One region of the Stenotrophomonas forensis genome, then DNA from elsewhere that is predicted to be linked to it. Evidence: riboswitches for the same ligand, from Rfam matches in the RefSeq annotation. Region 1 holds a riboswitch; the other holds the start of a gene.
What was found. Region 1 has a riboswitch for thiamine pyrophosphate ahead of K5L94_RS00775 (TonB-dependent receptor). Riboswitches for the same ligand answer to the same signal wherever they lie in the genome.
Positions count from the first base shown of each region.

Region 2: another riboswitch for thiamine pyrophosphate. It lies ahead of thiC (phosphomethylpyrimidine synthase ThiC); the one in region 1 lies ahead of K5L94_RS00775 (TonB-dependent receptor).

Region 1 is NZ_CP082270.1:161,610-172,705, reverse strand. It holds gene K5L94_RS00800 (c-type cytochrome) at 1-229, shown strand, start outside; gene K5L94_RS00795 (ATP-binding protein) at 223-3,822, opposite strand; gene K5L94_RS00790 (response regulator) at 3,898-4,536, shown strand; gene K5L94_RS00785 (glycine zipper 2TM domain-containing protein) at 4,788-5,195, shown strand; gene K5L94_RS00780 (phosphotransferase enzyme family protein) at 5,324-6,448, shown strand; TPP riboswitch at 6,492-6,587, shown strand; gene K5L94_RS00775 (TonB-dependent receptor) at 6,657-8,846, shown strand; gene pnuC (nicotinamide riboside transporter PnuC) at 8,855-9,427, shown strand; gene K5L94_RS00765 (hypothetical protein) at 9,524-9,940, opposite strand; gene K5L94_RS00760 (Dyp-type peroxidase) at 10,092-11,066, opposite strand.
Region 2 is NZ_CP082270.1:3,982,228-3,993,323, reverse strand. It holds gene ilvG (acetolactate synthase 2 catalytic subunit) at 1-750, opposite strand, end outside; gene ilvC (ketol-acid reductoisomerase) at 790-1,764, opposite strand; gene ggt (gamma-glutamyltransferase) at 2,453-4,171, shown strand; gene K5L94_RS18335 (BCCT family transporter) at 4,794-6,371, opposite strand; TPP riboswitch at 6,618-6,719, shown strand; gene thiC (phosphomethylpyrimidine synthase ThiC) at 6,802-8,646, shown strand; gene K5L94_RS18325 (ion channel) at 8,740-9,411, shown strand; gene K5L94_RS18320 (winged helix-turn-helix domain-containing protein) at 9,671-11,096, shown strand, end outside.

The DNA.
Region 1 (11,096 bases):
CGGGCCGAACCTGCATGGCGTGATCGGTCGCCGTGCAGGCAGCCTGCCCGACTACGGCTATTCCGACGGCATGCGCCGCGCCGACATCACCTGGACCGCGCAGACCCTGGATGCATTCCTGCAGTCGCCCACCCACCTGGTGCCGGGCACGCGCATGTACAACGCCTTCCCCAGCGCCGAACGCCGCGCGTTGGTGATTGCCTACCTGCAGCAGCAGTCGGCTCAGTGAGCCAGCCGCTGAAGCTGTTGCTGCAGCCGGGCCACGAACGCCGCGACCGCAGCGAACAGCGGCGCCGGATCGGTTTCGGTTGCGTCCTGCAGGCGCTCGACCAGCGCATTGGCCTGGCCTGCCAGCACGCCCGCCCCCACCGCCCCGAGGCCGCCGGCCTGGCGATGCAGGTGCAGCGCCGCGGCCGCACGGTCACCGGCCTGCAGCGCGCGCTGCACGGCCGCCAGATCCTCCTCGCTGGCCTGCAGCAGGCTGTCGCGCAGCTGCTCGGCCACCGCCCGTGAGCCGAACCGCTGCTGCAGGGCTGCCAGATCGGGCAGCGCCATGCCGTCGTCGGCCACCGCCTCCGTTTCCGGCTCGGCGAACGTCTGGCCCTGTGCCTGCGGCAGCCAGCGCAGCAGCGCCGCACGCAACGTGGCCAGTGACAGCGGCTTGGCCAGCACCTCATCCATGCCGGCCTCGCGGCAGCGGCGCGCATCGTCGTCCAGCACGCTGGCGGTCAACGCCAACACGGTCAGCCGTGGCTGGCCGGTACGGCCTTCGCGCTCGCGCAGCAGGCGGGTGAAGCCGAACCCGTCCAGTACCGGCATGCGGCAATCGGTGATCACCAGGTCGAAACTCTCCGCGGCCAGCCGATCCAGCCCCTGCTGGCCATCGCCGACCATCACGTGCGGCACGCCCAGCTGCTGCAACCGCCAGGCCATCATCGCCTGGTTGGTCGGATGATCCTCGATCACCAGCACGCGCGCCTGGCGCAGCGCGGCCGGCAACAATGCGGCCTGCTCCTGCTCGGCCACCAGGGCCTCGACATCGCCACTGCCCGCTTCCACCAGCGACAACCGTACTTCGGCACGGGTGCCCTCGCCCAGCGTGCTGTGCAGGGTCAGCTCGCCCTCCATCATCTGCGCCAGCCGCTGGCTGATGCTCAGGCCCAGGCCGGTGCCACCGTGGTCGCGCTGGATGTAGGCACCGGCCTGGGTGAAGGGTGCGAACAGGTGCTGCAGCTGCTCCGGTGCGATGCCCATGCCGGTGTCGGTGACGCTCAGGCACAGCGGCTGGGCGCCGTCCTCGCGGGTCGGCCCCAGCACCTCCAGCTGCAGGCGGACCTCGCCCTGGGCGGTGAACTTGATGGCGTTGCTGAGCAGGTTGAACACGATCTGGCGCAGGCGTACGCCATCGACTTCGTGCGCGGGCGCCAGCTGTGGATCAATCTGCACGTGCAGCGCCAGCCCGCGTGCACTGGCCTGGGCCGAGAGCAGGCGGCAAACGCTTTCCAGCAACGGCCGCAGGGGCTGCGGCACCGGCTCCAGGCGCAGCGCACCGGCTTCAAGCCGGGAGTAATCGAGGATGTCGTCGAGAATCTGCCGCAGCATCTGCGCCGAATCCTCGATCACTCCCAGAATGCGTTGCTGCTCGGCGTCCAGCGGTGAATGCGCCAGCACTTCCAGCATGCCGAGCACGCCACTCATCGGCGTGCGGATCTCGTGGCTCATGGTGGCCAGGAAACGCGACTTGGCCTCCGCCGCCTGCTCGGCGTCGGCCTTCGCCGCCACCAGGGCATCGGCCTGTGCGCGCGCCTCGCTCACATCCACCCAGTAGCCACTCCACGTCACGGCGCCGGCTTCGGCCGCATAGGGATGGGCCTGGCTGCGCACCCAGCGCGCGTCGGTGCCCTCGGCGCGCAGGCGGAATTCCAGGATCAATGGCGCGAACTGGCGCGCGGCCTGCTCGACCGCCTGCAGGATGCGCGCGCGATCGTCCTCCTCGATGCGCTCCAGCAGGATCTTCGCATCCTGCTCGGCCTGCTGCCGGCTGATTCCGAACAGGGCCTGCAGATCGCCGGCGATGAACGGGAAACTGAGCGTGCCATCGGCATCGCGGCGTGCCTGGTAGACCACCGCCGGGAGGTTGTCGGTGACTTCGGCCAGGCGCTGTTCCAGGTGACGCCGCCCGGCCACTTCGCGGCGCAGCCGCCAGTAGCCGATGCCATGCACCAGCACTGCGGTCAGCAGCACCAGCAGCAGCGGCAGTGCCCAGCGCAGCACCCGCTTCCAGTCGACCCCATTGCGGTGCTCGACCGACAGCCAGTTGCCGCGCAATGCCTCGTGCTCGCGCGGTGCCATCTGCAGCAGCAGGCGGTCGAAGGTCGTGGCCAGCGCGGCATGGCGGCGCTCCACCGCCATCACCAGCTGATCGTTGAAACCCGCCGGGGCAGCAACCTGCAAGCGCCCCTGGAAGCGGCTGCGCAGCAGCTGATTGACCAGCGCCAGGTTGCCCACATAGGCATCGGCTTCGCCATCAAGAACCCGCTGCATCGCCTGTTCGGCACTACGTGCCGCCATGATCCGGGCCTGCGGTGCCTGCTGCAGCACGTAGCCACGCACGCGCTCCGGATCGGACAGCAGAACGCGCTTTCCCTGCAGGTCCGACAGGCCCAGCAGGGCAGGGCTGTCGACGCGGCTGACGATCACGTTTGGCACGCTGATGAAGGGCTGGCTGAACACCCAGTCCGGCCCGAGGTAGCGCGAATCGGCCGGGATGCCCATCACCGCCTGCAGCTCGCCACGGCGCGCCTTCTCGCGCACCTCGTACCAGTCGTGGCTGCTCTCCGGCTGCAGGTGTGCACCGGCCTGCACCAGCCGATGCAGGTACTCGCTGGCCAGGCCACTGGGCGCACCATCCCCGCCGGTGAACGACAACGGCGCCGCATTCGGTGCGAAGCCGATCTTCAGTGGCTGCTCCAGCACCCGCTTTTCGGCCTGGCTCAGCGCCATCTGCGCCGACGCCGACCATTGCGGTGGCGGCAGCCAGCGCCTCGCCAGGGCATCGCGCTGGGCCTGGCTGGTTGAGGCCAGGGCCAGGTCCAGCGCTTCGGCCAGCGGCTGCTTGCTGCTGGGGATGCCGAAGTGCAGCCGTTCGGGGGGCAGATCGCTGGGGCGCAGCAGCACCACACCCTGCAGATGGTGGACGGCGATCAGTTCAGTGGCGACATAAGCATTGCCGATATAGACATCAGCTTTGTCGTCTCTGACCATCTCGAGCGCCGCCAGCGAGCTGTGTGCGACAAGCTGCCGTGCGCGCGGGAAGCGTGCCCGCACCTGCGGACCGGTCAGGAAATCCTGCTCGATCACCACCCGCAATCCATCCAGATCGGGGTTGTCGGAGCCACGCAGGTCGCCCGGTCGGCCCACCAGGGCCAACGGTGCTTCGCCATAGGCGGCCGTGTACACCATGCAACGGGTGCGGTCGGCACTGAGACCGACATTCATCACCACATCGATCTCGCCACGGCACGCCGCATCCAACACGGATGTCCAATCTGGATAGCGACGGGCCTCCACCCTGACGCCTAGCTGGCGGGCAAGAAGCGACAGATAATCCGGTCCCAGGCCAACCTGCTGGCCATCATGGAGGGACTCGAACGGCGGCCAGCCGCTGTCATACTGGCCCACGACGATGCTCGGATGGGCGGCGAGGTACTCACGCTGCAGGGAGCTGAGCGGCAGCAGCCCTGGAACGCCCTGTGCCAAGGCCGCTGGCAGCACCAGTACGGCCAGCAGCAGGACCAGCCCGCGAACAGCCCAGCTACGCATCGGCGTCGATCTCCTAGAATGCTGCCAGGGATCGCGATGGTCGCGGCCCGGCCTGCCCGGTGGTCATACTAGAGCATGAGCTTGCGCATCATCATCGCAGACGACCACCCGGTGGTCCGTATCGGCACCCGCGCCGTCATCGAATCGAGCGGGGTGGGCCGCGTGGTCGGCGAAGCCGACAGTGCACAGGCGCTGATGGCCCTGCTGGGCGACCAACCCTGCGACCTGCTGGTCACCGACTACTCCATGCCCGGCAGCCCCCAGGCCGATGGCTTCGCCATGATCGGCATGATCCGCCGCCGTCATCCCGAGCTGCCGGTGCTGATGCTCAGCGTCTCCAACAACCTGGCGATCCTGCGCATGGTGCTCGACAGCGGCGTGCTGGGCCTGGTCGACAAGAGCTCGTCGATGGACGAACTGCCGCAGGCCATCCAGGCGGTCTACCGCGGCCAGGCCTACATCAGCCGCAGCCTGCGCGAGCGGGTCGAGGCCGCGGGCGGCTGGCGCATGCGCGAGGGCGACGGCAAGCCGCTGTCGCCCCGTGAGGTGGAGGTACTGCGGCTGCTCGGCACCGGCATGACCGTGAAGGAAATCTCGCTGCAACTGCACAAAAGTGTCAGCACCATCAGCCGCCAGAAGGGTGACGCCATGCTCAAGCTGGGCCTGAAGGGCGACGCCGAACTGTTCGATTACCTGCGCGACGGCAAGATCTGAGACGCAGCCCGCACAACACAGGGGCCCCCGGGACGGCCGGGGCGCACCGCCCGTTCCCTATCTGCCAGCTGAGCGGCCAGGCCCGCTTTCAGCCTTGCTTCATGCCGCCTGCCGCTAGATGAATGCGCAAGCCGCACGGTGGGCCAGGCAATGTTCCGGCAATGTTGGAACGCCAGCGTGGACATCACGGCAGCCGGGGCGCCCCGCGCCCTCCCTGCCCAGCGTGGCATGCACCTCACAGGAGAACGAACATGCTCAGTACTTCCACACTCAGCTTCCGTGGTCTGGCGATGGCTCTGGCACTGGTGGCCGGTGTCGCCGTGGTCAGCGATGCCAGCGCGATGTCGAGGAAGGACAAGCGCACCCTGGTTGGCGCCGTGGTCGGTGGCGTGGCCGGCAACCTGCTCTCCAACGGCGACCCCGCCGCGACCGTCGGCGGTGCCGTGGCCGGCGGCGCGATCGGCAACCTGACCACCTCCGACCGCCGCGACCGTCGCTATTACGACAACCGCTACTACGACAACCGCTACGACCGCCGCTACGATCGTGGCTACTACCGCAGCGGCTACTACGACCGCGGTGACGACCGCCGATGGCAGCGCGATCGCTATTACGACAACCGCTACTACAACGACCGCGGCCGTCATCGCGGCTGGTAAGCGGCGGCACGGCTCACCGCGAGCGGGCGCAGGGACGGGCGGGTCGATGACCCGCCCGTTTGCGTTGGCCGCGGGCATGGCGTTGAATGCGCAGCCTTGGATGTGACTTTCCCCTTTCGGGCTGCGGCATGACTTCTTCCTCCCACCGCGTGCAGGGCCTCAACAACGACGAGGTCGCCGCCGACTGGCCACCGATCAGCACGCGGGACATCGGCTGGCTGCGCGAGCACTACCCGCAGCTTGACGGGCAAAGCCAGGCGCGCTGGCACAGCCCGCGGCCACTGTCGGCCGCCGCCATTGTCGACGGCGCGCAGGGTGCGGTGTTCATCAAGCGCCATCACCACAGCGTGCGCAGCGCGGCCTGCCTGGAAGAAGAGCACCGCTTCATCGCGCATCTCGCGGCGGCAGGCCTGCCCGTGGTCCAGGTGCTGGCGGCCGCCGATGGCCATACCGCCGTCGAACAGGGCGAGTGGACCTTTGAACTGCACGCCGTTGGCGTAGGCGACGATCTGTACCGCGATGCAGTGTCGTGGTCGCTGCTGACCGATGTCGCGCAGGCCCGCGAAGCCGGCCGCATGCTGGCGCGACTGCACCAGGCTTCGGACAGCTACCACGCGCCGCAGCGCAGCACCCATGTGCTGGTCGCGCGCGACGATCTGATCCGTGCCGACGATCCGATTGCAGCAATCAAGTCTGACCTGGCCACACGCCCCGGCCTGGCCCGCTACCTCGCACGCATCCCGTGGGAAACGCAGCTCCGCCGCGACGTACTGCCGTGGCACAGCGGCCTGGCCGAGCGCCTGCGCGACGAACCCCGGCTATGGGCGCACAACGACTGGCACGTCTCCAACCTGCTGTGGCGCGACGGCCAGGTCAGCACCGTGCTGGATTTCGGCCTGGCCTCGCCCACCAGCGCACTGTTCGACCTCGCCACCGCGATCGAGCGCAACGCGGTGGCGTGGCTGCAGCTGGAGCGCGGTATCGAGGCGGTACGCATCGACATCGCGCTGGCCCTGCTCGACGGCTATCGCCAGGTGCTGCCGCTGTCGGCCACGCGCGTGCACCTGCTGGCCGACCTGCTGCCGATGGTCCATTTCGACTTCGCACTGTCCGAAGTGGAGTACTTCGAAGGTGTCACCGGCTCGACCGCGAATGCCGACGTAGCCTGGCAGCCCTTCATGCTGGGGCATCCGGCATGGTTCCACAGCCCCCCCGGTCAGGCACTGCTGCAGGCCCTGCACGCCGCGGCATGAACGCCACCGGCTCGCAAATCCGTACCATTTGTAGTGAAATGGTCACCTGAAGCGGGGGTGCCTGGATCTGCCAGGCTGAGAGAGTCCCTTGGAACCTGATCCGGTTTGCACCGGCGTAGGGAGCTTTGAGCCGCAGCCACACCCCCGTCATGGGCCGTGCACCTGCGCGCCGTCGCTTCGTCTCCCTTGTTGTCCGAAGACGAACCGAATGAACCGCTGCCTGCGCCCCACCCTGCTCTCCCTCGCCCTCTGCGCCGCGCTGCCGCTGCATGCCAGCGAGGCCGACGCTGCTCCCGATGTGGCTGCCACCGGCGCCGAACGTTCGCCCACCGAACTGGCGGCGGTGCGCGTGCAGGCCGGCAAGCCGAAGGCGGATACCTCACGCGTGAATGCCTTCGGTGGCGGTTCGTGGAAGGACACGCCGGCTTCGGTGAACGTGCTCGAGCGCGACTATCTCGACCGCCGCCAGGTGCGTTCGCTGTCCGAGCTGGCCAGCAACGATGCCTCGCTGGGTGATGCGTATGCACCCGTGGGCTATTACCAGAACATCGCCATCCGCGGATTCGCGCTCGATGCCGCCACCGGCTATCGCTTCAACGGCCTGTCCATCGCTGGCGAACAGCGCCTGGCGCTGGAGAACGTGCAGGCGGTGGAGATCCTCAAGGGTGAAGCCGGCCTGGCCGCCGGTGTGATGGCGCCGGGCGGCATCATCAATTACATCGGCAAGCGTCCGGCCGAAGTGCGCACCGCCACGCTCGGCACCGATTCGGAAGGCTCGCGCTACGTCGCCGTCGATGTCGGCCACTGGATCACCCCGCGTTTCGGCCTGCGCCTGAATGCCGCATGGGATTCCAGCAATTCCTACGTCGAGCACGCCGATGGCCGCCGCAACTTCTACTCGCTGGCCGCCGACTGGCTGATCGGCGAACGCGGCAAGCTGGAAGTGGATGCCAACTACCAGACCAGCTCGCAGCGCTCGGTGTCCGGCTACCAGCTGCTGGGCGCGCGTGACCTGCCGCGCGGTGTCGATCGCGAGCACCTGCTCGGCTACCAGCCGTGGCAGCGCCCGGTGGATATCGCCAGCACCAACATCACCGCCCTGCACACCTACGACTTCAACGACGCGTGGCAGTCGCGCGTCTCGGTCGGCCACAGCCGCTCGGTGATCGATGACAACGTCGCCTTCGCCTACGGCTGCTATTACGCCGCGCAATGCGCCGATGGCAGCGTGCCGGGCAACTACTTCGCCCCCAATGGCGACTACGACGTCTACGACTACCGCAGCCCCGACGACACCCGGCGCAACCAGCAGGCGCGTGCCGAGCTGCGCGGCCGCTTCGAGACCGGCACGGTCGGCCACCAGCTGACCGTCGGTGCCGACTATTTCCGCCGCACCGTGGACAAGCGCCCCAGCGTCAACGAGTACGTCGGCACCAGCAACATCCACGACGCGCAGGTGCCGGTGTTCGAGCCGTCGCCGAAGATGCCCGGCCCGTCCGCACGGCGCCTGGACAGCCGCCAGACCGCATTCTTCGCGCTGGACCGGATGAGCTTCGGTGACGACTGGCAGTGGCTGGCCGGTGGCCGCTTCGTGCGGCTGGATGAACGCGCGTACGACAAGCGCGGCACCCCACAGCGCCACAGCCGCCTGTCGCGCTTCCTGCCGCAGACCGCGCTGGTGTGGAAGGCGACCGACCAGCTCAATGCCTACGCCAGCTACGTGCGCGGCATTTCGCTTGGCCAGGAAGCGCCGTTCTGGACCAGCAACGCCGATACCTTCCTGCCCTCGGTGCAGTCGCGGCAGCTGGAAGTGGGCGTGAAGTACGTGCCGGTCGAGGCGTTGACCCTGGGCGCAGCGGTGTTCCGCATTTCGCAGCCGTACCAGTACGCCCAGCCCGACAACAGCGACGCTGGCTATACCTTCGTCCAACAGGGCACACAGACCCACACCGGCCTGGAGCTGACCGCCAACGGCCAGCTGACCGATGCACTGCAGATCGTGGCCAGCGCCAGCGTGCTGCAGGCGCGCGCGCGCGACACCGGCACGCCGGCCTATGAAGGCCATCAGCTGGTGAACGTGCCGAAGGTGCGCGCCAGCGTGCACCTGGCCTACGCGTTGCCCTTCGTGCAGGGCCTGGAGGTGACCGGGGGCTGGCGTTATGCCGGTGCCAAAGTCGCCCGTGCCGATGGCGGCGTGCGTGCACCGGACTACTCGGTGTTCGATGCCGGCCTGCGTTTCCAGCACCGCCTGCACGAGCGTGCGGTGACCTGGAACCTGTCGGTGGACAACGTGTTCAACCGCTTCTACTGGCGCGATACCGGCAGCAGCGGTGGTGACTACTACCTGTTCCCCGGCGCACCGCGACAGGCCCGCCTGTCGGTGACGTTCGCGCTGTGAGCGGCGCCGTGCTCGAGTGGACCGCCGCGCTGTGCAGCATCCTCGGCGTCTGGCTGATGGCCCGGCGCCGGCTGTCGGCATGGCCGGTGGGTCTGCTGTCGGTGACGTTGTACGGGCTGGTGTTCGCCGAGGCCAAGCTGTACTCGGACACCCTGCTGCAGGTCGCCTTCGGCGGCTTCCTGGTCTACGGCTGGCTCAACTGGCGCCAGCACGCGGCCGACGAGGGCAGCGTCCGCATCGTGCCGCTGGCGCGCGGCAAGCTGCTGCGCGACCTGGCCATCGGGCTGTGCGGCGGCGTGGCGCTGGGCGCGGCCATGCACACCTTCACCGATGCCGCACTGCCGTGGCTGGACGCGATGCTGACCGCGCTGAGCCTGGTCGGCCAGTGGTGGCAGGCGCGCCGCCACGTGGCGTGCTGGTGGGTGTGGATCGCAGTGGACGTGGTCTATGTGGGCGCCTACCTGTTCAAGTCGCTGCACGTGACCGCGGCGCTGTACGTCTTCTTCCTCGGCCTGGCCGTGTTCGGCCTGCGCGCGTGGAGCGCGGCCGCGCGCGAGCCACAGGGTGCACCCGTACGTTGATGAGGAGGGCCAGGCTGTGCGCTGGCCATCCACAGTAGAGCCACGCCATGCGTGGCTGAGGGGTCACCCGTAGGCGCATCCACGCAGGGCGTGGCGCTACTTCGGTTCCAGCGCCAGGCCCAGCCGCAGCGGCTGGCGCATGTCCGGCGGTGGCGCCTGCAGGGGTGCGGCCAGCAGCGCCGCGCGCAGATCCGCGTCCACCTGCCGGTCGCCCAGGCTGTCGAATTCCAGTTTCGAGATGCGGCCATCGGCGGCGATCCACACGCTGACCGGCAACGGTGTCGGCGTGTCCGGATGCGCCTGCAGCCATTCCAGCACACGCTGGGCCTGCGGGTCCTGCTCCAGCTGCAGGCGCTGCTGCAGCTGGCCGCCCACGGCGGCGGCATAGGCCATCCAGTGCGCAGGAGCGTCCTGCGCGGACACACTGGCACTCCCCAGTGCCAACGCGCCGAACACCGCGGCCAGCGGACGCCACCAGCGCCGCATGCCGCCCTTGTTCCCTGTCCTGGCCATCGCCTGCCTCCTGCGCTCCCATCCAGCGCGCCATGGTCGGCGTCGTAGATGACAGGCGGATGGCGGAGGGTAGAGTCGAGCTTGCTCGACTGCCTTGGCCTGGTTATGGCGCAGTCGAGCAAGCTCGACTCTACGGCCGCGTAACCGGCGATCAGTCGCCCAGATCGGCCAGCATCTTGCGCGCGGGCGCGAAGAAGGTCACGCCGGTGACGGCGGTGGAGAAGTCCAGGATGCGGTCGTGCAGCGGCGCGGGATTGCCGATGAACATGCGTTCCAGCATCGTCTCGATCACCCACAGGCGGCGCGTGTAGCCGATGAAGTAGGTGCCGTACTCGCCACGGCCCGGCGTGGCAAACGGCATGTTGTCGCGCAGGATCTCGTGCTCGCCGTCGGCGTCCTCGATCGTGCACAGCGTCTTGTGCGACTTCTGCGCATCGGCGGGCGCGTCGTCCAGCTCGATGTTGTCGTGCTTGGTGCGGCCGATGATCGCCTCCTGGGCTTCGGTCTTCTGCGCGCGCCACGCACCGAGGTTGTGCAGGTACTTCTGCACCACCACGTAACTGCCACCGGCGTGGTCCGGATCTTCGTCACCGACGATGGTTGCCTCAGGCAACGACAGCCCTTCCGGGTTGGCGGTGCCATCGACGAAGTCGAGCAGGTCACGGCCATCGAAATAGCGGAAACCGGCGACGTCATCAACGGTTTCCACCGCATCGCCGAAGGCCATCAGCAGGTTGCGCTCGAACGCCACGATCAGGTCCATCGTGCGTGCACGGATGTGGTACAGCAGGTCGCCCGGCGTGGAAACCGCAGTGTGGGTCGCCCCCTTGATCTCGCGGAACGGCTTCAGTTCGCGCGGCGGCGTGCTGCCCACCAGCGGCTGCCATACGCGATGGCCGATGGCCACGTTGCAGGTGAAGGTGCGCTCGATCTCGCGGATGGCGGTGTTCTTGATCAGGTCGTCGGTACTGGCCAGCACCTCGCGTGCCTTCGCGATCGAGGCCGCGTCATCCTTCACCTTCAACACCAGGAACGCGGCCGAGTGGGTCAGCGGCGCGGTGATCTGCTGCGGCTCGTTGTCGAGCGTGTGGTTGAGGGCGGTGATCGGTGCGGGCTGGGAGTTCACGACGGTTCCTGCTGGCTTGAGGCGGGCGCA
Region 2 (11,096 bases), 1.0 Mb from region 1:
CGGCAGGGCGCCCAGCCCGCGCAGCGTCATCACGGTGGGGATGGCGCTCGCCTCGACGAAGTCACGCAGGTCCTGCACCGCATCGCCGAGCGCGATGCCGCCGCCGGCGTAGACCACCGGCTTCTCGGCCGCGGCCAGCGCGGCAATGGCTTCGGCGATGGCGACCTCGGCCGGGGCCGGCGGCGGCTCGACGCTGCTCGGCACGTGCGCCGGCAGATGGCTGGCATCGGCCAGCTGCACGTCCTTGGGCAGGTCGATCAGCACCGGGCCGGGCCGGCCCTCGCGGGCGATACGGAACGCATCGGCGACCACGCGCGGCAGGTCATCGACACTGCGCACCAGCCAGCTGTGCTTGACGATCGGCAGGGTCAGGCCGAACACATCCAGCTCCTGGAAGGCGTCGGTGCCCAGCAGCGGCGTGGCGACCTGGCCGGTGATGCAGACCATCGGCACCGAATCCAGCATCGCATCGGCGATGCCGGTGACCAGGTTCGAGGCGCCCGGGCCGGAGGTGGCCACGCAGACGCCGACCTGGCCGCTGGCGCGGGCGAAGCCGTTGGCGGCCAGTGCGGCGCCCTGCTCATGGCGCACCAGGATGTGCTTCAGCGACGAATCCACCAGCGCGTCGTAGAACGGCATGATGGTGCCGCCGGGATAGCCGAACAGCGTGCGGACGCCTTCGGCTTCCAGCGCCTGGGTCAGCCAGCGCGCGCCGTTGGGCGGCGCGCTGCGGTGTGTCGAAGAGTTCATGGGGGAACCTTGCAAAGCGGGTGGGGGAGGGCCGCGCGGTTACGCGGCCTGTCCTTGCAACCAGACCATCTTGGCGCGCAGTTCCTTGCCCACCTTTTCGATCGGGTGCTCCAGGTCGGCCTGCTTGAACTTGTTGTAGTTCGGCAGGCCCGCTTCGTACTCGGCCACCCAGTTCTTGGTGAAGGTGCCGTCCTGGATGTCCTTCAGCACTTCCTTCATGCGCGCCTTGGTGCCGGCGTCGATCACGCGCGGGCCGCTGACGTAGTCGCCGTACTGCGCGGTCTCGGAAATGAATTCCAGCATGCGCGAGATGCCGCCTTCGTAGAACAGGTCGACGATCAGCTTCAGTTCGTGCAGCACTTCGTAGTAGGCGATCTCCGGCTGGTAGCCGGCTTCGACCAGGGTCTCGAAACCGGCCTGCACCAGCGCCGAGGCGCCGCCGCACAGCACCGCCTGTTCGCCGAACAGATCGGTCTCGGTTTCTTCCTTGAAGGTGGTCTGGATCAGGTTGGCGCGGGCGCCGCCCAGGCCACCGGCATAGGCCAGGGCGTAGTCGGCGGCCTTGCCGCTCTTGTCCTGGTAGACCGCCCAGATGCACGGCACGCCGCGGCCGATTTCATACTCGCGGCGCACCAGCGCGCCTGGGCCCTTCGGCGCGACCAGCACCACGTCCAGGTCCTCGCGCGGCTTGATCATGTCGAAGTGCACGTTCAGGCCGTGCGCGAACAACAGCACCGCGCCCTGCTTCATGTTCGGCGCCAGCACGTCGTCGTAGAGCTTCTTCTGCACCATGTCCGGGGTCAGCACGGCGACCAGGTCGGCGTCCTTCACCGCTTCGGCCGGTGCTTTCACGGTGAAGCCGTCGGCCTGCGCCTTGACCTCGGTCGGGCCGCCCGGACGCAGGCCTACCACCACGTCGAAGCCGGATTCGCGCAGGTTCAGTGCGTGGGCGCGGCCCTGGCTGCCGTAGCCGATGACGGCGATCTTGGTCTGGGGCAGGTCGTTGGTGCTCATGGGGGAGGTTCCTTGCGGTGGGAAGAAAAAAGAACGGCCGGTCGTCGAGGTGACGTGCCGGCCGGTCAGGGGAAAGCGGTGGAGGAGGTGCCACGCATCGCACAGGCACAGCTACGACGAGGCGTCGTGGTGGTGTGGGTCCTGGTTTTGAAGGTGGCGTTGTTCATGGTGGTTGCGTCTGAAACCAGGTCCTGAAATGAAAAAACCCGCACCGGGGCGGGTGCGGGTTTTTGATGAGTTCCGGTGTGTTTGTTGCTTACACGCTGGCTCGTCCCGCACCTGTGGGTTGGGTAATAAGTACGAGCACAAGAATCGAACGCAGCGATGCGGCGCCGGTGTCGGCGGCTTCGATGTGGGTTCGCGGTGGCGTGTTGTGATGCAACATGTGATCGAGAGAAACACAGCCGTTTTGGCGATGTCAACCCTCGCGACAGAATTTTTTTCGGTTTCCGCTGCATCCAGCGCAATCGCTTGTGGCGCAAGGATGGTTGCCGCTGAAAGTGTTTCGGTGAACCCGAATTCACTCTTTTCAGGGCAGTTTTTGCGCGGATTCCGGCTTGTATTCGCCTTGGTGGGGGCGGACCAAGGTCCGCACCCAGCAAAGGCCTTCGCCCATGACCTCTGCCCGATACCGCGTGAAGGCCGCAGCGGCGAAGATCGGGGACCACCCTTCCATCGGAACCTGACCGTGTCCCGACGTCTTGCCCGTACCCTGCTGGCCGCCGCCGTGCTGGCCACCGTGCCCGCACTGTCTTACGCCGCCGACCGCATCACCGGCCACACCTTCGCCACCCGTTCGGAGGTGATCGCGCCCCACGCCATGGCGGCGACCTCGCAGCCGCTGGCCACCCAGATCGCGCTGGACGTGATGAAGAAGGGCGGTTCGGCGGTGGACGCGGCAATCGCCGCCAACGCTGCACTCGGCCTGATGGAGCCCACCGGCAACGGCATCGGCGGCGACCTGTTCGCCATCGTCTGGGACCCGAAGACGCAGAAGCTGTATGGCTACAACGGTTCGGGCCGCTCGCCGAAGTCGCTGACCCTGGCCGAGTTCCAGCGCCGTGGCCTGAAGGACATCCCGGCCACTGGCCCGCTGCCGGTGTCGGTACCGGGCGCGGTGGACGGCTGGTTCGCGCTGCACGAGCGCTTCGGCCGCACGCCGATGGCCGACAACCTGGCCCCGGCCATCCGCTACGCCCGCGAGGGCCATCCGGTGGCCGAAGTGATCGCCTACTACTGGGATCGCTCGGTGCCCAAGCTGTCGCAGTACCCGGGCTTCAAGGAGCAGTTCACGATCAACGGCCACGCCCCGCGCAAGGGCGAGATGTGGAAGAACCCGAACCTGGCCAGCACCCTGCAGAAGATCGCCGATGGCGGGCGCGACGCCTTCTACAAGGGTGATATCGCCCGCACCATCGGCGATTACTTCAAGGCCAATGGTGGTTACCTGAGCTACCAGGACATGGCCGACCACCACGGTGAGTGGGTCGAGCCGGTCAGCAGCAACTACCGCGGCTACGACGTGTGGGAACTGCCGCCGAACAGCCAGGGCATCGCCGCCCTGCAGATCCTCAACGTGCTGGAAGGCTACGATTTCTCGAAGATTCCGTTCGGCTCGCCGGAACACGTGCACCTGTTCGTGGAAGCGAAGAAGCTGGCCTTCGCCGACCGTGCGCGTTTCTACGCCGACATGGCGTTCCAGCCGGCGCCGGTGCAGAAGCTGATTTCCAAGGAGTACGCCGCGCAGCGCCGCGCGCTGATCTCGATGGACAAGGCGTTGAAGGAAGTGCAGCCGGGCACACCGAAACAGCTGGAAGAGGGCGACACCATCTACATGACCGTGGCCGACGCCGACGGCATGATGGTGTCGCTGATCCAGTCCAACTACCGCGGCATGGGCAGCGGCATGGCGCCGCCGGGGCTGGGCTTCATCCTGCAGGATCGCGGCGAGATGTTCGTGCTGCAGAAGAACCATCCCAACGGCTACGCGCCGGGCAAGCGGCCGTTCCAGACCATCATCCCGGCCTTCATCACCAAGGGCGGCAAGCCGTATGCCAGCTTCGGCGTCATGGGCGGCGCGATGCAGCCGCAGGGCCACGCGCAGATCGTGATGAACCTGGTGGACTTCGGCATGAACCTGCAGGAAGCCGGTGATGCGCCGCGCATCCAGCACGAGGGCTCGACCGAACCGACCGGGCAGGCCACGGCGATGACCGATGGCGGCGAAGTGAACCTGGAGACCGGATTCCCGTACGAGACGGTGCGTGCGCTGATGCGCAAGGGGCATCGCATCGTATTCGCCGACGGCCCGTATGGCGGGTACCAGGCGATCATGCGTGATCCGGACACCGGGGTTTACTACGGTGCGTCGGAGAGCCGCAAGGATGGGCAGGCGGCGGGGTACTGAGGTTTCCCGGCCAACGGGCGCAGCCCCCTCTGCGGTGATGGCAGTGATACGGGGCTTGGCCGGGCGGGTGGGCTGGTCGGGGGACGCCGTGAATCCGTCCCTGGAGGCTTGGCCGCGGCATCCATGCCGCGGACACCCCCGCCCAGCCCACCCGCCCGGCCCCTGACAGTTTCCGTGGCCATCACCGCAGGAAGAGAGAGAAGAAGAGCAAGAGCAAAGGCAACGGCGACAGCCGCGCGCTGTGAGTTGGGGTCGGATCCGTTTTCCACAGGAAAACGGATCCGACCCCTTCTTGTTTTCCGATACACCTCATCCACGCATGGCGTGGAAAACCCACCGTTACACGGAAACTGTCGGAGGTGGGGCGGTGTGGGCTGGCAGGACCGTTGGCGCCATGGATGGCGCCATCGAGCCCCCAGGGGTGAGGGCGCTTTGCTTGCGAAGCACTGCTTCGCAAGCGCCCGAACGCACAGCCGCCAGCGGCTGGGCCGGTCTGGGGGTTTACGGCGTGTCCTGCCAGCCCACACCGACCCGCCAAACCAGCAGCAATCCAGAGCCGCTGTTGAAGTTGCTGTTGCCGTTGCTTGAAAAAAGCGGTGCAGCCGCAGGCTGCAAAACACCCTCAATCCGAATCCTGCGCGCGTGCGGCCTCCGCCTGGGTCTCTTCCTGCGCTGCCATCTCGCGCGCTATCCACGCATCGATCATGTGCCGCTGGCGCTGTGCCTGCCGCCGCTCGCGCGTGTACTCCTGGTCCAGCACCCGGTACAGCGACACCATCACAAGCACCATCAGTAGCGCAAATGGCAATGCCGCGATCGTGATCATGCCCTGCAGCGCATCCAGGCCGCCCGCCAGCAGCAGTGCCGCTGCGATCAATGCCACCGCGATGCCCCAGGCCAGCTTGCGCTTCAACGGCGGATCGCCCGCTTCATCGGTGGACATGCTGGCCAGCACCAGCACCGCCGAATCGGCCGATGTCACGAAGAAGATCATCAGCAGCACCAGCGCGATGCAGGAAAGCAGCAAGGGCAGCGGCATGCTGTCAAACAGGGTGAACAGCACCGTTTCATAGCCGTTGCCCAGTGCCTGCACCAGATCGGCATGGCCGAAGATCTGCGCCCACAGCGCGGTGCCGCCAAACACCGCGAACCAGAAGAAGCCCAGCACGGTCGGTGCCAGAACCACGCCGATGACGAACTCGCGGACACTGCGTCCGCGCGAGATGCGCGCGATGAACGAGCCGACGAACGGAGCCCAGGAAATCCACCACGCCCAGTAGAAGATGGTCCAGTCCGCCACCCAGGTGCTGCCCGAGAACGGCGACATGCGCAGACTCATCGTCACCAGCTGGTTGAGGTACGAGCCCAGGGTGGTGGTGAACGTATCGAAGATGAATCCGGTCGGGCCCAGCACCAGTACGGTGGCGGCCAGCAGCGCGGCCAGCGCAAGGTTGAAGTTGGACAGCCACTTCACTCCGCGCTCCACGCCACTGGCGGTGGACGCCATGTACAGCACGAACGCGATGGCGATGATGGTCAGCTGCAGGGGCACGCCCGCGTGCAGGCCGAACACGCGCTCCATGCCGGCAGCGATCTGGATGGTGCCGAAGCCCAGCGTGGTGGCCACGCCAATCGCAGTGGCAACGACCGCTGCAATGTTGACTACGCGCCCGATCCAGCCGCGATGGTGGCGGCCGATGATCGGCTGCAGCATGTCGCTGACCAGGCCACGGCCGTTGCGGTTGAACTGGAACCAGGCCATCGCCAGGCCGATCAGCGAGTAAATTGCCCAGGGGTGCAGGCCCCAATGGAAGAACGCATAGCGCATCGAAGCCCGCGCCGCGTCCATGCTCTGCGGGGCCAGGCCTTCCGGTGGCTTGGTGAAGTGGGAAATCGGCTCGGCGGCGCCCCAGAACACCAGGCCGATGCCCATGCCTGCGGCGAACAGCATCGACATCCAGCTGGCGCGCGAGAACTCCGGTTCGGCATCTTCACCGCCGATGCGCAGGTTGCCGAAACGACCGAAGGCCAGGTACATCAGGAAGGTCAGCGCCAGGAACACGACCAGAAGATAGAGCCAACCGACACTGCGGATGACATCGGCGAGTACCGACTGGACGACGGTATTGAACGGGCCGGGCGCGAAGCCAGCCAGCAGCACCAGGACGAGCACCAGTGCGATGGAAATGCGAAACACCATGAAGGAGCTTCTCCGATCAAGGGATTGAGGGGAGCGAGCAGAGCTTGCAGCGAGGGGCCGGCGGCGTGCAGCGCGAGCCGGGCAGGGGCCGCGTCGGCGGCGAAGGAAGCATCGGTCGCTGGAATGCGACGGACGTGCACGTTACTGAACGCGATGTCACGGCTCTGTTAGTACAGAAACAACGAATCCACGCGATGCGCGGCTGCAACGGTCATGAGCTGCAGTGCTTTCTATGCTCTAATGCGCAGCAAGAAGCGGGGGTACCGCGGCCAAACGGCCACGGTTGAGACAGTCCCTTGGAACCTGATCCGGCTCATACCGGCGTAGGGAAGCTTTGCAATGTTGCCATGCCCGGACTCCGCCCAGGGACCGTCCGCGCGTGGCGGCAGTGCGCCGCCGCTTCGTCCCTGACCTTCCTGGACGATGCCCGATGAACGCACAGCTCTCTGCCCTGCAGCAACAGGCCCAGCAACTCTCCGAATCCGTGACCCGGCCCATTCCCGGCTCGCGCAAGATCCACGTGCCCGGCTCGCGCCCGGACCTGCAGGTGCCGATGCGCGAGATCGCGCTGACCCGCACGCCGACGCTGTTCGGTGGCGAAGAGAATGCACCGGTCACGGTCTACGACACGTCGGGCCCGTATACCGATCCGGAAGTGCGCATCGATCTGTCCGCTGGCTTGCCAGCGCTGCGTCGCGGCTGGGTGGAAGAGCGTGGCGACACCGAGCAGCTCGAAGGCCTGAGTTCTTCCTTCGGTCGCGATCGCGAGCATGACCCGAAGCTCGATGCGGTGCGCTTCCCCGCACGCACCCTGCCGCGCCGTGCACGTGCCGGCGCCAACGTCACCCAGATGCATTACGCACGCCGCGGCATCATCACGCCGGAAATGGAATTCGTCGCCATCCGCGAGAACCAGCGGCTGGATGCGATCCGCGATGCAGGCCTGCTGCAGCAACACCCCGGCGAGGCGTTCGGTGCGTCGATCCAGAAGATCATCACGCCGGAATTCGTGCGCGACGAGATCGCCCGCGGCCGTGCGGTGCTGCCCAACAACATCAACCATCCGGAAAGCGAGCCGATGATCATCGGCCGCAACTTCCTTACCAAGATCAATGCCAACATCGGCAACAGCGCGGTGTCCTCCGGCATCGCCGAGGAGGTGGAGAAGCTGGTGTGGGCGATCCGCTGGGGCGGCGACACGGTGATGGACCTGTCCACCGGCAAGCACATCCACGAAACCCGCGAATGGATCATCCGCAACTCGCCGGTGGCGATCGGTACCGTGCCGATCTACCAGGCGCTTGAAAAGGTCGACGGCCGCGCCGAGGCGCTGACCTGGGAGATCTTCCGCGACACGCTGATCGAGCAGGCCGAACAGGGCGTGGACTACTTCACCATCCATGCCGGCGTGCTGCTGCGCTATGTGCCGCTCACCGCCAAGCGGGTGACCGGCATCGTCAGCCGTGGCGGTTCGATCATGGCCAAGTGGTGCCTGGCACATCACAGGGAGAACTTCCTCTACACGCATTTCGAAGAAATCTGCGAGATCATGAAGGCCTACGACGTGACCTTCTCGCTGGGCGACGGCCTGCGCCCGGGCTGCATCGCCGATGCCAACGACGCGGCGCAGTTCGGCGAACTGGAAACGCTGGGCGAGCTGACGAAGATTGCCTGGAAGCACGACGTGCAGACCATGATCGAAGGCCCCGGCCACGTGCCGATGCAGCTGATCAAGGAGAACATGGACAAGCAGCTGCGCGAGTGCGGCGAAGCGCCGTTCTACACGCTGGGCCCGCTGACCACCGACATCGCACCCGGCTACGACCACATCACCAGTGCGATCGGCGCGGCGATGATCGGCTGGTTCGGTACCGCCATGCTCTGCTACGTGACGCCGAAGGAGCACCTGGGCCTGCCCAACCGCCAGGACGTGCGCGACGGCATCATGGCCTACCGCATCGCCGCGCATGCGGCCGACCTCGCCAAGGGCCACCCGGGTGCGCAGGTGCGCGACAACGCGCTGAGCAAGGCGCGCTTCGAATTCCGCTGGGAGGACCAGTTCCACCTTGGCCTGGATCCGGAGAAGGCCAAGGAGTTCCATGATGAGACCCTGCCGAAGGACGCGCACAAGCTGGCCCACTTCTGTTCGATGTGCGGTCCGCACTTCTGCTCGATGAAGATCACCCAGGACGTGCGCGACTACGCCGAGGCCGGCATGAAGGAGAAGTCGGAGCAATTCCGCGCCGCCGGTGCCGAGGTGTACCACCAGGGGTGATGCGCGAAGGGGCGTGCCGGCCAGCAGCCGGCACGACCGCTCATCACGCCGCGTCCGGCTATCCTCCGCCCATCGCCCCGGGGAAAGGACGCCATGCCTGTTGCCATGACCACCCGCTGGCTGGCCATTGCCCGCCGCCATCCCTCGGCCTGGCTGCTGGGTGCACAACTGCTGGCGGTGCTGCTGTATCCCGCGCTGGATGACACCGCCGCCGGCCGCGCGGCGCTGGGCATGTTCGGGATGGCGGTGCTTGGCCTTGCCCTGTGGGTGGTGCAGCGCAGTCCGCTGGGCACCTGGCTGGCGCTGCTGCTGGCGATCCCCTCGGTGGTGTTCTCGCTGGCCGGCGCCCTGCTGGACCGCAGCGCGCTGCTGACCACGGCGCAGCTGCTGGAGAGCCTGCTGTACTTCTACACGGCCGGTGCGCTGATCGCCTACATGCTGCAGGACCATAAAGTCACCCGTGATGAGCTGTTTGCGGCCGGCGCGACTTTCACGCTGCTGGCCTGGGCGTTCGCGTTTGCGTTCGCGGTCTGCCAGCAGTGGTACCCGGGCAGTTTCCAGGGCACGGGCGGGGGGCCGCAGCGCAGCTGGATGGAATTGCTTTATCTGAGCTTCAGCTTGTTGTCCGGGGTCGGATTGAGCGATGTGGTGCCGCTGCATCCGCAGGCGCGGGCACTGGTCATGCTCGAACAGTTCGCGGGCGTCATGTATGTCGCGCTGGTGGTTTCACGACTGGTCGGACTGACGATGCTCCGGCGCATGTGAAAATGAACGCCAGATAAAAATTTCGCGCCCACAGGGGCGCGAATGGTGATGCAGATTATGTGAATGCGTCGGCGAGAGAGAGCCTGAGTGTCGACCCCGTCATAGGCGGGGTAACCGGCTTAGGCTAATATCGGTACGCGTAATTGTTTTTGCGGTATGCGCCGATGCTTTGTGCGGAATCTGGCTTTTTGTTGTCCCTGCATGGGGACGGTATCGCTGGTGAAACCTGCCCAGGCCCGTCCCTACTGTATATCGGAAAATGAACAGCAGCGAAACACAGCCGCCCGAGGCCGACCGCATCCAGGTTGGCGAATGCGTCGTCACTTTGTCCTCGCGAGAGGTCGAAGTTGCGGGTGCGCGTCGTCCACGCCGGCTGACACCGAAGGCGCTGGGTGTGCTGCGCGTGCTGCTGCGCCAGCCCGGCCGGGTGGTCACCCGCGAGGAGCTGTTTGCCGAAGTGTGGCCTGACACGCTGCCGACCAACGACGTGTTGACCCAGGCGGTCACGCAGCTGCGCAAGGCATTTGCCAACGACGACGACAACGGCCAGGCCTATATCGAGACCATCGCCAAGAGCGGCTACCGGCTGCTGGTTCCGGTCCAGGTGCTGGAAGCGCCCGAGCCTGCGATGGAGATCGGTGAGATCGCCGATCCGCCGCTGGCGCTGGCAGGCGCCGCAGGCGTGGTTCCCGTCGGCATCGCGGTGCCGGCACCGGGCCTGCGCCGGACCTGGCGCCAGGTCCGGCGCAAGGTGCTGCTGGTGGCAGGCCTGTTGATGCTGGCGGCGGTGATCGTGCTGACGATGCTGCTGCTGCGCCGGGCCCCGGTGGCGAGTTCGCCGGTGGATGCGGCTGTCGAGAACGGTGTCCGCGTGATCGGCAGCCCGCAGCGGCCCTACCGGCTGATTACCGCCACCAGTGGCTTCGAGACCTATCCAACACTCTCCCCCGATGGTTCCCAGGTTGCCTATGAAGGCGCCAACGAGGATGGCAGGGGCGGCGGAGCGATCAAGGTGCAGACCTCGGGCAATGCGCCCGCGCGCCAGTTGCTCGCTCCCCCGGTGGGCGCCAGCGATCGTTTTCCCAGCTGGTCGCCGGATGGCCGCGAGATCGCCTTTGCACGGTTCAGCGCCGAAGGCGGCTGCCAGGTGCTGATTGCCAGCGCTACGGGCGGCGCGCTGCGCCAGGCAACGCGCTGTGACGGCACCGAACTGCTCAGCTTCGACTGGACCCCTGACGGCCGTGGGCTGGTGTTCGGCAGCATGGTCGGGCGGTATGCGCATCGCGGCATCCGGGTGCTGGACCTGGCCAGTGGTCAGTGGAATGCCCTGGACTACAGCGTCGATGCGGACGACTTCGACTATGCGCCGCGCTACTCGCCGGACGGCAAGTGGCTGGTGTTCGTGCGCAATCCGCAGATGGGCGACCTGTGGCGGATGCCGGCCAGTGGCGGCGTCCCGGAGCAGCTGACCAATGAAGCGGCCGAGCAGCGGGGCTGGGCGTGGGTCGATGATGGCCGCACCATCGTGTTCGGGCGGCGTGTCGACAGCGAAGTGCGCCTGTACTACCTCGACGTTGAACGCCGCACGCTGCGTGATGCCGGCCTGGACGATGCGCAGTGGCCCGCGGTGTCGCGGCATGGCGGGGTGCTGGCGTTCGTTCACCGGCGTGCGCAGTTCGGTGTGT